DNA from 3 places in the Paenibacillus sp. SSG-1 genome. Region 1 is predicted to be linked to each of the others. Evidence: riboswitches for the same ligand, from Rfam matches in the RefSeq annotation. Region 1 holds a riboswitch; each other region holds the start of a gene.
What was found. Region 1 has a riboswitch for cyclic di-AMP ahead of BCV73_RS12845 (APC family permease). Riboswitches for the same ligand answer to the same signal wherever they lie in the genome.
Positions count from the first base shown of each region.

Region 2: it holds a riboswitch for cyclic di-AMP, as region 1 does, so the genes downstream of both, BCV73_RS21330 (TrkH family potassium uptake protein) here and BCV73_RS12845 (APC family permease) in region 1, are expected to answer to the same signal.
Region 3: it holds a riboswitch for cyclic di-AMP, as region 1 does, so the genes downstream of both, BCV73_RS28760 (C40 family peptidase) here and BCV73_RS12845 (APC family permease) in region 1, are expected to answer to the same signal.

Region 1 covers NZ_MBRK01000001.1:2,781,023-2,784,298, reverse strand. The annotation lists gene BCV73_RS12845 (APC family permease) at 1-1,473, opposite strand, end outside; cyclic di-AMP (ydaO/yuaA leader) riboswitch at 1,609-1,772, opposite strand; gene BCV73_RS12840 (phosphotransferase enzyme family protein) at 1,977-3,008, opposite strand; gene BCV73_RS12835 (hypothetical protein) at 3,153-3,276, opposite strand, start outside.
Region 2 covers NZ_MBRK01000001.1:4,596,689-4,599,964, forward strand. The annotation lists gene BCV73_RS21325 (potassium channel family protein) at 1-500, opposite strand, end outside; gene BCV73_RS21330 (TrkH family potassium uptake protein) at 587-1,927, opposite strand; cyclic di-AMP (ydaO/yuaA leader) riboswitch at 1,995-2,139, opposite strand; gene BCV73_RS21335 (CPBP family intramembrane glutamic endopeptidase) at 2,398-3,276, shown strand, end outside.
Region 3 covers NZ_MBRK01000001.1:6,304,237-6,307,512, reverse strand. The annotation lists gene BCV73_RS28770 (GNAT family N-acetyltransferase) at 1-45, opposite strand, end outside; gene BCV73_RS28765 (C40 family peptidase) at 267-758, opposite strand; cyclic di-AMP (ydaO/yuaA leader) riboswitch at 762-901, opposite strand; gene BCV73_RS35210 (hypothetical protein) at 1,010-1,159, shown strand; gene BCV73_RS28760 (C40 family peptidase) at 1,279-1,746, opposite strand; cyclic di-AMP (ydaO/yuaA leader) riboswitch at 1,751-1,888, opposite strand; gene BCV73_RS28755 (hypothetical protein) at 2,162-3,004, opposite strand; gene BCV73_RS28750 (M1 family metallopeptidase) at 3,015-3,276, opposite strand, start outside.

The DNA.
Region 1 (3,276 bases):
ATTCAGGGAATGCTCCACGACATGCGTAATGCCCGAAACGGGGAGAATGATCACATTGCCTTCAATCGGTACCGCCGGCTCACACGTCGACAGCCGCAGCTGCTCGCCAACCGCCTCATAATGCTTCTTGATCCGGTGGAACAGATACACGATCAGCGGCAAAAAGATCAGTACCGGCCAAATTTGCGCAAACTTGGTTGCGAAGAACATCACCGACACCGTGAAGCTGATCAGCGCGCCGATCGTATTGATGACGAGCTTCGTCACCCAACCCTGCGGTTTTTCCCGGATCCATTTGACAATCATTCCCGTTTGCGAGAGCGTGAAAGGGATAAATACCCCTACCGCGTACAGTGGGATCAAATGTTCCGTCTGTCCGTGGAAAGCGATGATCAGCACGATGGACAGTAGCCCAAGGATGATGATTCCGTTCGAATATCCCAAACGGTCACCGCGGACAGTAAACATCCGGGGAATAAACCGGTCTTTGGCTAAATTGACCGCCAGCAGCGGAAACGCCGAATATCCGGTGTTGGCCGCCAGGATCAAGATCAGTGCCGTCGTGCCCTGGATGAAAAAGTACATAAAATTCCGTCCGAACGTCTGATTGGCAATCTGGGATACGACCGTCTCCTGGGGATTTGGGGATATACCCAAATAATAAGCAAGAAATACGATGCCCGAGAAGAGTACAGCCAGCAGAATCCCCATTGCCATCAAGGTTTTGGCCGCATTGTTCGGGGCCGGATCCTTGAAGTTCGGGATGGCGTTCGAGATCGCTTCGACCCCGGTCAGAGCGGAGCTGCCCGAGGCAAAAGCTTTTAAGAGCAGGAACAGGCTGATTCCCGCCACCGGCGTCCCGACCGGCGTATGCAAATGCGGTGAAACGTGACCGGTCACGATGTTGTACATACCGACGCCGATCAAAATGAACAGCGCTAAGGCGAACAGATACACCGGATAAGCCAGGATGGAGGCGGACTCGGTGACGCCCCGCAAATTCAGCAGCGTGATGAGAATGACGAAGGTGACGGCAATCCCCACCGTATGCTCATGCAGCGCCGGAAACGCCGAAGTCAGCGCGTCCGTGCCCGCCGAAACGCTGACCGCAACAGTCAGAATGTAATCTACCAGCAGCGATCCGCCGGCCACCAGCCCGGGATAGATTCCCAGATTCTGTTTGGAGACGACGTAAGCGCCGCCGCCATGCGGATAAGCGAAGATGATCTGCCGGTAGGATAAAATGAGTGCAGCCAGCAAAATCAGTACGCCGATTCCGATCGGTATCGAATACCAGAACGCCGCCGTGCTGACCGTAACCAGAACCAGCAAAATTTGCTCCGGCCCATACGCTACGGACGACAGCGCATCGGAGGATAGAATGGCCAAAGCTTTTTTCTTATTCAGTTTTTGTTCTCCCAATTCGGTAGACTTCAGCGGCCGTCCGATCAAAAGTCTTTTCAATGCTGCCATAAAATGTTTGTCACCGCCAGTGTTAGAGTTGAAATGCTCATGATGTACCCGTTAGACACGTGTTCAACCCTTTTTGGGCACAACAAAAAAAGCCGCAGGAAAGCTGGACCTTCCCGTGGCTTTACGCGCACGACAAATCCCTCTTTCATAACGCTTACGAGGTTAGCTGACGGATTCGGGACCGAAAGTATCCCTACACTCAATAAATGAACATCAAGTGATTCACCCCTGGGACGAAGGCTTAGCTTCCTCCCTTTGGTTCCCCCGCTCCTGATTTCAGAATTCAGCGATCAAGGAGTATTACGTTTCAGGTTCACAAGTTCACGATTACGAATTGAATCTTACTCCTTCCGGATGCCTGCTGTAAAGAAGCAAACGGTTTGAGATACGTATGAAAAAATTCAAAAGAACTTCATGTCAACGCTTACATTGGCGGCAATCTATTAATTTCTGGCTGTAGCTGTGCATATCGCTTGTTTACGCTATTAAATTCATTCGGGCTTCTATATATTTCGATCCGCCGCATTCCTCAGTGAAGCCTCTACGGTATCCAGCCGGTTCAAGCAGTGATGCCGGACCATTTCGAGGTCGTTATCCAGCTGGTCTGGCTCCAGGTCACGCTGCAAAATATTCAAGCACCAATGGGTCAGGTTTCTCAAATGATGGCGGTATGCATAATAACGCAGCAAATCCGGGTTCAGCTCCATCTGTTGACCTAGTTCCTGCTCATACCCTTTGAGAAAATGACCCAGTCCGTCCCCGATATACCCCACGATATCCAGCTCTGGCGGCGCAAGCATGGCCGCTTCCCAGTCCAGGACGACAAGCCTGCCGTCTGCGGTCTCCATCAGATTCCCTCCCCACAGATCACCGTGGCAGAGAACATTGGGGGCTGGGTCAAGAACGAGACGTTCACGAACCCCTGTGATCTGGTGCAGCAGCTCGGTTATGCGCGTTTGCTGAGGAATAACAAGCTCACGCAGCAGCTGGCTAGCGGGACTTGAACCGGGCTGAAGATCTTCAAGCTGCTCCAGGCATTGGATCAAATGCTCGGAAAAGGAGACATCATACGTTTCAACCGCAAGGCCGGATGTGGTAGTGAAAGGAGTCAACTTCCGAATCCGCGCCGCCAGCCGTCCAACACGCTCCAAGTTATGCTTGGAAAAAGGGTAAGCCTCAGCTAAGGTCTCTCCTTCGATAAATTGAAACAGCACCGCTGTGCAATCAGGAAGGGAAAGCAGAAAAGCACCGCTTAAGGTTCGGAATGGACAAGGCAATTCCATAAATCGGCCGGTCTGATGCAATTCCCACATAAAAGGCACATAACGCCTGCACCGAAGGATGCCTTGGCGGTGGCTGTCATTGCCATGGTCAAACAGTTTCAGATAGTATCGCGTCCCGTTTTCTCCCTCCACCCGGTAAGAATAGGCCGAATCTCCATAAGGGATAAAAATAAGCCTCCGGGCAGCAATTCCGTAAGCTTCGTTCAAGTGATGCACAAAAGCCCCTTCGTCCATTCGATAAGACTGCCTCACTTCGCTCTCCCCTTTCCCCTTTACATCACGTAGCGCGGTTAAAAGCAATCAAGCCCGGTGTCTGTGTAACCCGGACTTGATCGCACTCACCTCTTAGGAGATTAAAACAATCTTTCATTCATTCACCAATGTTAACAGGCAATGTTAACCGATGTAGACCACCGCACCGCCGCGCCTGTACGCCTTTGGCAGTTCCGTCTCCAGCAGCTCGAGTCTGCGTAACATGTGGTCGAGGTCGTCCCCATGCATGTGGCTTCGCGCCCATTCT
Region 2 (3,276 bases), 1.8 Mb from region 1:
ACTTCGCTCAGCGTCTTCCCGTTCAGGCATTGCGGTACGGTCATCTCCACGATGCTGTAATCTTTGGACAGCTCGATGTAATCCAGCAAATTCGGCGTCACGAGCTGGTGCGCCACCCGGATGCCCATGTCCCGCTCCGGAAAGATGACCCGGTCCACGCCCAGCTTGGACAAGGCTTTGCCGTGCAGCATGGAGATGGCCTTCGCCACTACGGTCTGAACGCCGAGTTCCTTCAGCAGGATTGCGGCCAGGATGCTCATCTGGATATCGTCCCCGATTGCTACGATCCCGCAGTCAAAATTGCGGATTCCCAGCGATTTGAGAACCTCCTCATCGGTTGCATCCGCCACCACGGCGTGGGTCAGATGCTCGCTCATATCATTGACCACTTCTTCATTGATGTCTACCCCAAGCACTTCATAACCCAGATCCATAAGCTCCATGGCCAAGCTTGAGCCGAACCTCCCTAAACCGATCACGACAAACTGCTGTGTTTTCATTTCTTTCCAGATGCTCCTTATCCTTTAATGTTGGTTCTATATATGGTTCTTATAACAATATTGAAACTTTGAATCACCCAAATTCCTTACCCGATAATGATCTTACCTTCGGGATGGCGGTACAGCTCCTTGCCCTTCTTCGGACCAAGCGCGTAGGCGAAGGTCAGCGGCCCAAGACGGCCGGCAAACATCGTCAGGCAGATCAGGATTTTCCCGATCAAGGACAAATGCGGCGTCAGCCCGAGCGATAACCCTACGGTGCCGAAAGCCGAAGTCGTCTCGTACAAGATCATTAAAAAGCTGCTGTCTTCTGTCGTAGACAGAACCATGGATACGCCGACCACCAGGAACAAGGCCAGGAAGGTAATGGTCAGCGCTTTGAAAATCCGCTCCTGGGCCAAACGGTAGCGATACAGGACGATATCGTCCCGGCCGCGGATCATCGCGATCACCGCACCGACAAGAATGGTGAACGTCGTGGTCTTGATCCCGCCCCCGGTAGAACCCGGCGAAGCGCCGATAAACATCAGAATGATCGTGAAAAATTGCGATGCCTGGCGCATATCTGCCAAGTTCAGCGTGTTCGCCCCAGCCGTCCGCGGCGTGACCGACTGGAACAGGGAGGCGAGAATTTTGCCGCCCCAATTCAGCGAACCGAGCGTCTTGGGATTCGTGAATTCAAAGATAAAGATGACAACTGCTCCGACCACAATCAGGGCACCGGTCATGGACAGCACCACTTTGGTGTGGAGCGACAGTTTCCGGTGTACCTGGTAATCCACCAGATCGGACATGACGATAAAGCCGATGCCGCCGGATACGATCAGAAACATCACCACAAAATTGACGAGCGGGTCGTATACAAATCCCGTCAGGCTGTTAAAATGGCCGAACAGGTCAAATCCCGCATTATTGAACATGGACACGCCATGAAATATTCCAAAATAGATCGCTTTTCCAAGAGGCATATCGAACGACCACCGGATGGCGAGCAACAACGCTCCGCAGCCTTCGATACTCAACGAAAAAAATATCACTTTCCGAATCAGGCGGACGATGCCTTCCATCGTGTTCTGATTCATCGCTTCCTGCAGCAGGAGCCGGTCCCGGAGCGAAATCCGGCGCTTGAACACCAGAGCGATCAGCGTGGCCATCGTCATAAAACCGAGCCCGCCGATCTGGATCAGCAGCATGATGACGACTTGACCGAACGTGCTGAAATACAGCCCCGTATCTTTGACAACCAAACCGGTCACGCAGGTCGCCGAGGTTGCCGTAAACAAGGCATCCATAAAATTCAGCGGCTTACCCGTCGTGTTCGAAATCGGCAAGGTGAGCAGTATGGCTCCGATCAAAATAATGGCCGCAAAACCGAGCGTTAATACTTGCGGAGGGGCCAGCCGGAACCACTTCCATTTCCCAATCAATACATTCACCTCTTTAAAAAAGTCAAAAGAAAAAAAGCATCGGAAATCCAATGCCTTTCGGTTTGGCTCCTGCATGCACGACGCCTACGAGGTTAGCTGACGGATTCGGGCATGCACAGGTTGCCCTATTCGCGGACTAAACCGTCCCAACGAAATTCACCCCAAAAAATTGGTTCCCCCGTTTTCACTTGGAAATTCGGCGTTCTTATTCATTTGCATCAAAATTATAATCTTTATTGTAGGACTTCACAAAGGCCTTTTTCTGATGAATTGGATGGAAAACAGCCTGATTCGCAATGCAGGTGGACACGGCCTGCGGTTATCTTCTCTTTTCGATGGCTTTCCTTGATTTTCATCGTTTTTTCACCACTATTTTCAGGGTATACTGGTTTTGGGCGAATCTTCTATGTTATGTTTACCGTACTGTATTGGGGGGAATGGTATCTTTATCACATTCAAGGGGGGATTTCATGGACCGGTTAAACCAGCCGCTGGAAATCAGGGCCAATTATAAATGGCTGGGCATTTTGGGGGTCATCGGCCTTATTTTATTCTTTTTTGTACAAGTGTTTCCGCAGACGAGCTCGGAGACGCTAGAGGGGCAAACGACCAAGGTCATCAGCAAATCGGAGGCGGAAGCAGCCGCCAAAGCGTTTGCCTCGGACCGGTTGAATATTCAAACAGGCATTGCCGCCGAACCGCTCGTCACGTACCAGTCGGAATCGGACCTTTACGGTTATTTATCCAGAGAGAAGCTTCTTAACGAATATAACAAGAAATACGAACCGAAGTATCCTTATGACGTGTTCCGGGTCCGGCTGCCCGAGTCGAGCGATCAGGGATATGTCAATGTAGACGTACATATGAACACGGGCAAGGTAGTCGGGTTCTCTATCACGCCTCCGTACTCCAAGTATGCTGCCGCGATGGCTGAATCGAACGAAACTATGCGCAAGCAGAAACTGAGAATTGTGGAAGGGAACATGACGCTGGAGGATAAAGAGGAAATCGCCTCGTCCTGGCTGCAGAAGCTGGGCTATAACACCGGCTCCCTGAAAGTATCGAGCGGCAAGGATGAGCCCGGATTGATCTATACCGACTCCTCCTCGCACATCGGGGAATCGCAGCTGGAATTCAAGTTTGCCTTTGAGGATGGGGAGCTTCACTCCTTCCTCCCTGGATTTTCGGTCCCATCCGCTCATACGGCTTATGTAGAGAAGCAGACCAAAAGCGCCACGATGCTGACCATGCTGGGATACGGACTGTTTACGATCGTGCTCGGCATTCTCGCCATCATTTACAGTGCACTGACGAGGCGGTACACCTCCTTTGCACGCGGGCTGTTTTTG
Region 3 (3,276 bases), 3.5 Mb from region 1:
CCGGGTCATAGGAACGATCATGAAGCTCTCATGTTGGAGGTTCATGTGCAGATCTCCCTTCCAGACCTCCCTGTAGGATTTGAACATTAGAGAAAAAATATTCCGGATTGTCCCAGATATCTGTTTAATTTCGGAATAGAGGGGTAAATGAGGAGTAGCGGGCGGGAATGGAAAGGTTACCCATTTCTGTCCGCAAAAAATCCCGCAAAAGGAGATTTCGGCAAAAATCTCATTCTACGGGATCTCGTACCCTTGCTTTACCTGCATTACTGGACGTCATCAACGTCCTCGGAATCGACGGCGGCGGTTTTGTATTTATCCGTACTCATGATTCGTTTGGCGCCAACGTAGCGGTTGACGTAGTAGCTGTCGCTCAGAGAGCTGATGATCACACCGCGAGAAGTGGAGGCATGTGCGAATTTTCCGTCGCCGACGTAAATTCCGACATGGGATACTCCGGCTCCCGATGTATTAAAGAATACCAAGTCGCCTGCTCTCAGATCACTGCGGGATACGGCCGAACCCATGCTGAACTGGGAACCAGACTGATGGGGCAGATCGATGCCCAATTGATCAAATACATACATTGTAAATCCCGAGCAGTCAAATCCGCTTGTTGTGGTTCCGCCCGTTCTGTACTTGGTTCCGATCGCACTGTCGATCACTTTATCCATCTTGGAATCCGCGAAAGCGCTTCCTGTGCCGACCGTGAGCACGATGGCGAAACTCATGACTGCTGCTGCAAGCTTCTTCTTCAAGTAAAATACCCCTTCCGGCGCCTACGAGGTTAGCTTAAGGATTCGGTAGAAGGCCCCCTATGATCCCTCTGAAGCAAGATCAATTCACCCATAACTGGTTCCCCCGCTTTCCTTAGTGTGAGGAAATTCGGCATGAACTTTTACACTATGTATCATTCCCTGTTACTTCTTATTCGTTCGCAACTTTGTGTCAGGTAAAGATTACAAAGTTGTTACTATCGCTGGGACTATTGTAACAAAGGAATCGGACTTTGGCAATTGTTTCTAACAGAAAAAGAAGATTTGTAGGAAAATTTATAGGAAATGATGTTTATTTGTTGGACGAGTGGGTAAAAGAAATGACAAGGGTGGAAAAAACAGGAGAAAACCGTGGATTTACTCGTGTAAAAAAAAATTTTTGAAATGCTGTTACCTTTTCGGTGGTTCGTACGTCTAATAAGTAACAACAAACCCGCGGGGCGATTTCGGCAAAAATCAGCGGCGCGGGTTGTTATGGATATGCATTGTTTTCGAGAGATAATCAATTGTAAACCGCAGCTTGATATTTGGCCGTACTCATGACCCGTTTGGCGCCAACGTAGCGGTTGGCGTAGTAGCTTTGGCTCAGTTTGCTGATGGTAACGCCTTTCGAAGAGGACGCGTGCGCGAATTTTCCGTTGCCGATGTAAATGCCGACATGGGAAACGCCTGCGCCTAGGGTGTTAAAGAAAACCAGGTCTCCTGCTCTCAGCTGGCTTTTGGAAACAGCGGTACCTGTTTTATACTGCGCAGCGGATACACGCGGGAGGGTTAACCCCAGCTTTTGGTACACGTAACGGGTAAAACCGGAGCAATCGAAGCCGTTCGTAGTTGTTCCGCCGGTTTTGTAAGAAACGCCGATCGTGTTGTTAACGATGTGGTTCAGAGATGAATCCGCAAATACGCTGCCGGCGCCCATGGAGAACGCAAGTGTAAGGCCCAGCGCTGCGGCTGCCAACTTCTTCTTCAAAAAGATAAACCCCTTCCAATGCCTGCGAGGTTAGCTTAAGGATTCGGTAGAAGGTCCCCTATGATCCCTCTGTAGCGAGATCAATTCACCCAAAATTGGATCCCCCGCTTCCTGGTGCCCGGGAATTCGGCTCGTGATGATTGCACCGGAAATGGACATGCTGACAAGTTACCTATAATCGTACATACCAATCAAATGAACGGACAAATGATGAAATCAGTTACAGCAAAGTCAAAATCGTTACAGCAAAGATTACAAAGTTGTTACTAAGTTCGTACTCGGATTATTTTAACAGAGGATTTATACTTTGGCAAATGGTTAACAATCATTTTACAACAAAAACCCCGCCTCTTTTCAACAGAAAGAGACGGGGTTCTTCTTTTATCAGCGGATTAAAGTGATGACAAAATTTTAACTATTCCGAAATATTTTTTTTCGTACGGTTCATTTGCTGATGCCACAAATCATATTGGGAGGAGATATTCCATAATTTAAAGATACAGCTGACCATATGGTAGCCCTGTTGGATAATCAGGGTGGCAAGCCCTGCCCAGATCAGAGAGACGCTGCTGGTAATGCCATACAAGAGCAGGCTGACCGCGCCCAGCAGAACGGATATGCCGATGACCGGCAGCGCGCTTCGCAGGCAGATCCAGAGCGAGGAGAACATGCTGGTTCCACCGGTTTTGCCAAACTGCATGAACAGAATCATCTGATGGACGATGTAGCAGTACAGAAGCCAGACTGCAATGTACGGGATGCAGTGAAGCAGCTGGGCATGGTTTTGGATCGCGCTGAGCAGGATGGGATACATCTTCGGGATCATCCAGTATAACGGAGCGGCGATAAGCACCCATTCGATCAGGTGAAAAAGAAATACCGTTTTGCCGTGCAGCTTCATGCCTTGGAAGAAAAACAGTCCGCGTTCCCCCTGATGCTCCCGGTGCAGGCCGTAGAAGATGCCCGCGTGGATAAATGGGGTCAGCAGCATGCGGAGGGCGACCATTCCCAGGAGAACCCAAAGGTAAGTATGCACGGTGCTGCTTTGCGTCAAGCTCATCTGTCCCTCTACATAATAGAGGACCTGGCTGAGTTCGGTCGGCGGGGGATCGGGATACCGCATCAGCAGCGGCACGACCGCCGAATCGATCAGACGGTACAGGAAGTAGCCCCAGAGCAGCTGGTACAGGAACATGATGATCATGACATAAAATTGGTCTTTGACGCTTTTCCAACCGTTAACAATATAGGATTTCACTGCTCTCACCTCACCAGGACAGACTTCCAAGCAGGGTTTCAATCAGCTTGGTAATGCTTACGTTCCAGCGGAGGAGCACTTTATGATCCATGTCCGCCTTCAGGTAGTTGTTCACATGTTTGTTTTCCAGCACGATCGTATAGCCGGGATCGATCATGGCCCAGGCCAGCGGGGAGCTGTATGTCAGCTTGAACTGGGTGCTGGCGTTCTTTACGTCCCAAACCTTTTTGATCTGATGCCCGTCCGTAAACGTGAACAGTATCGGCACCTGC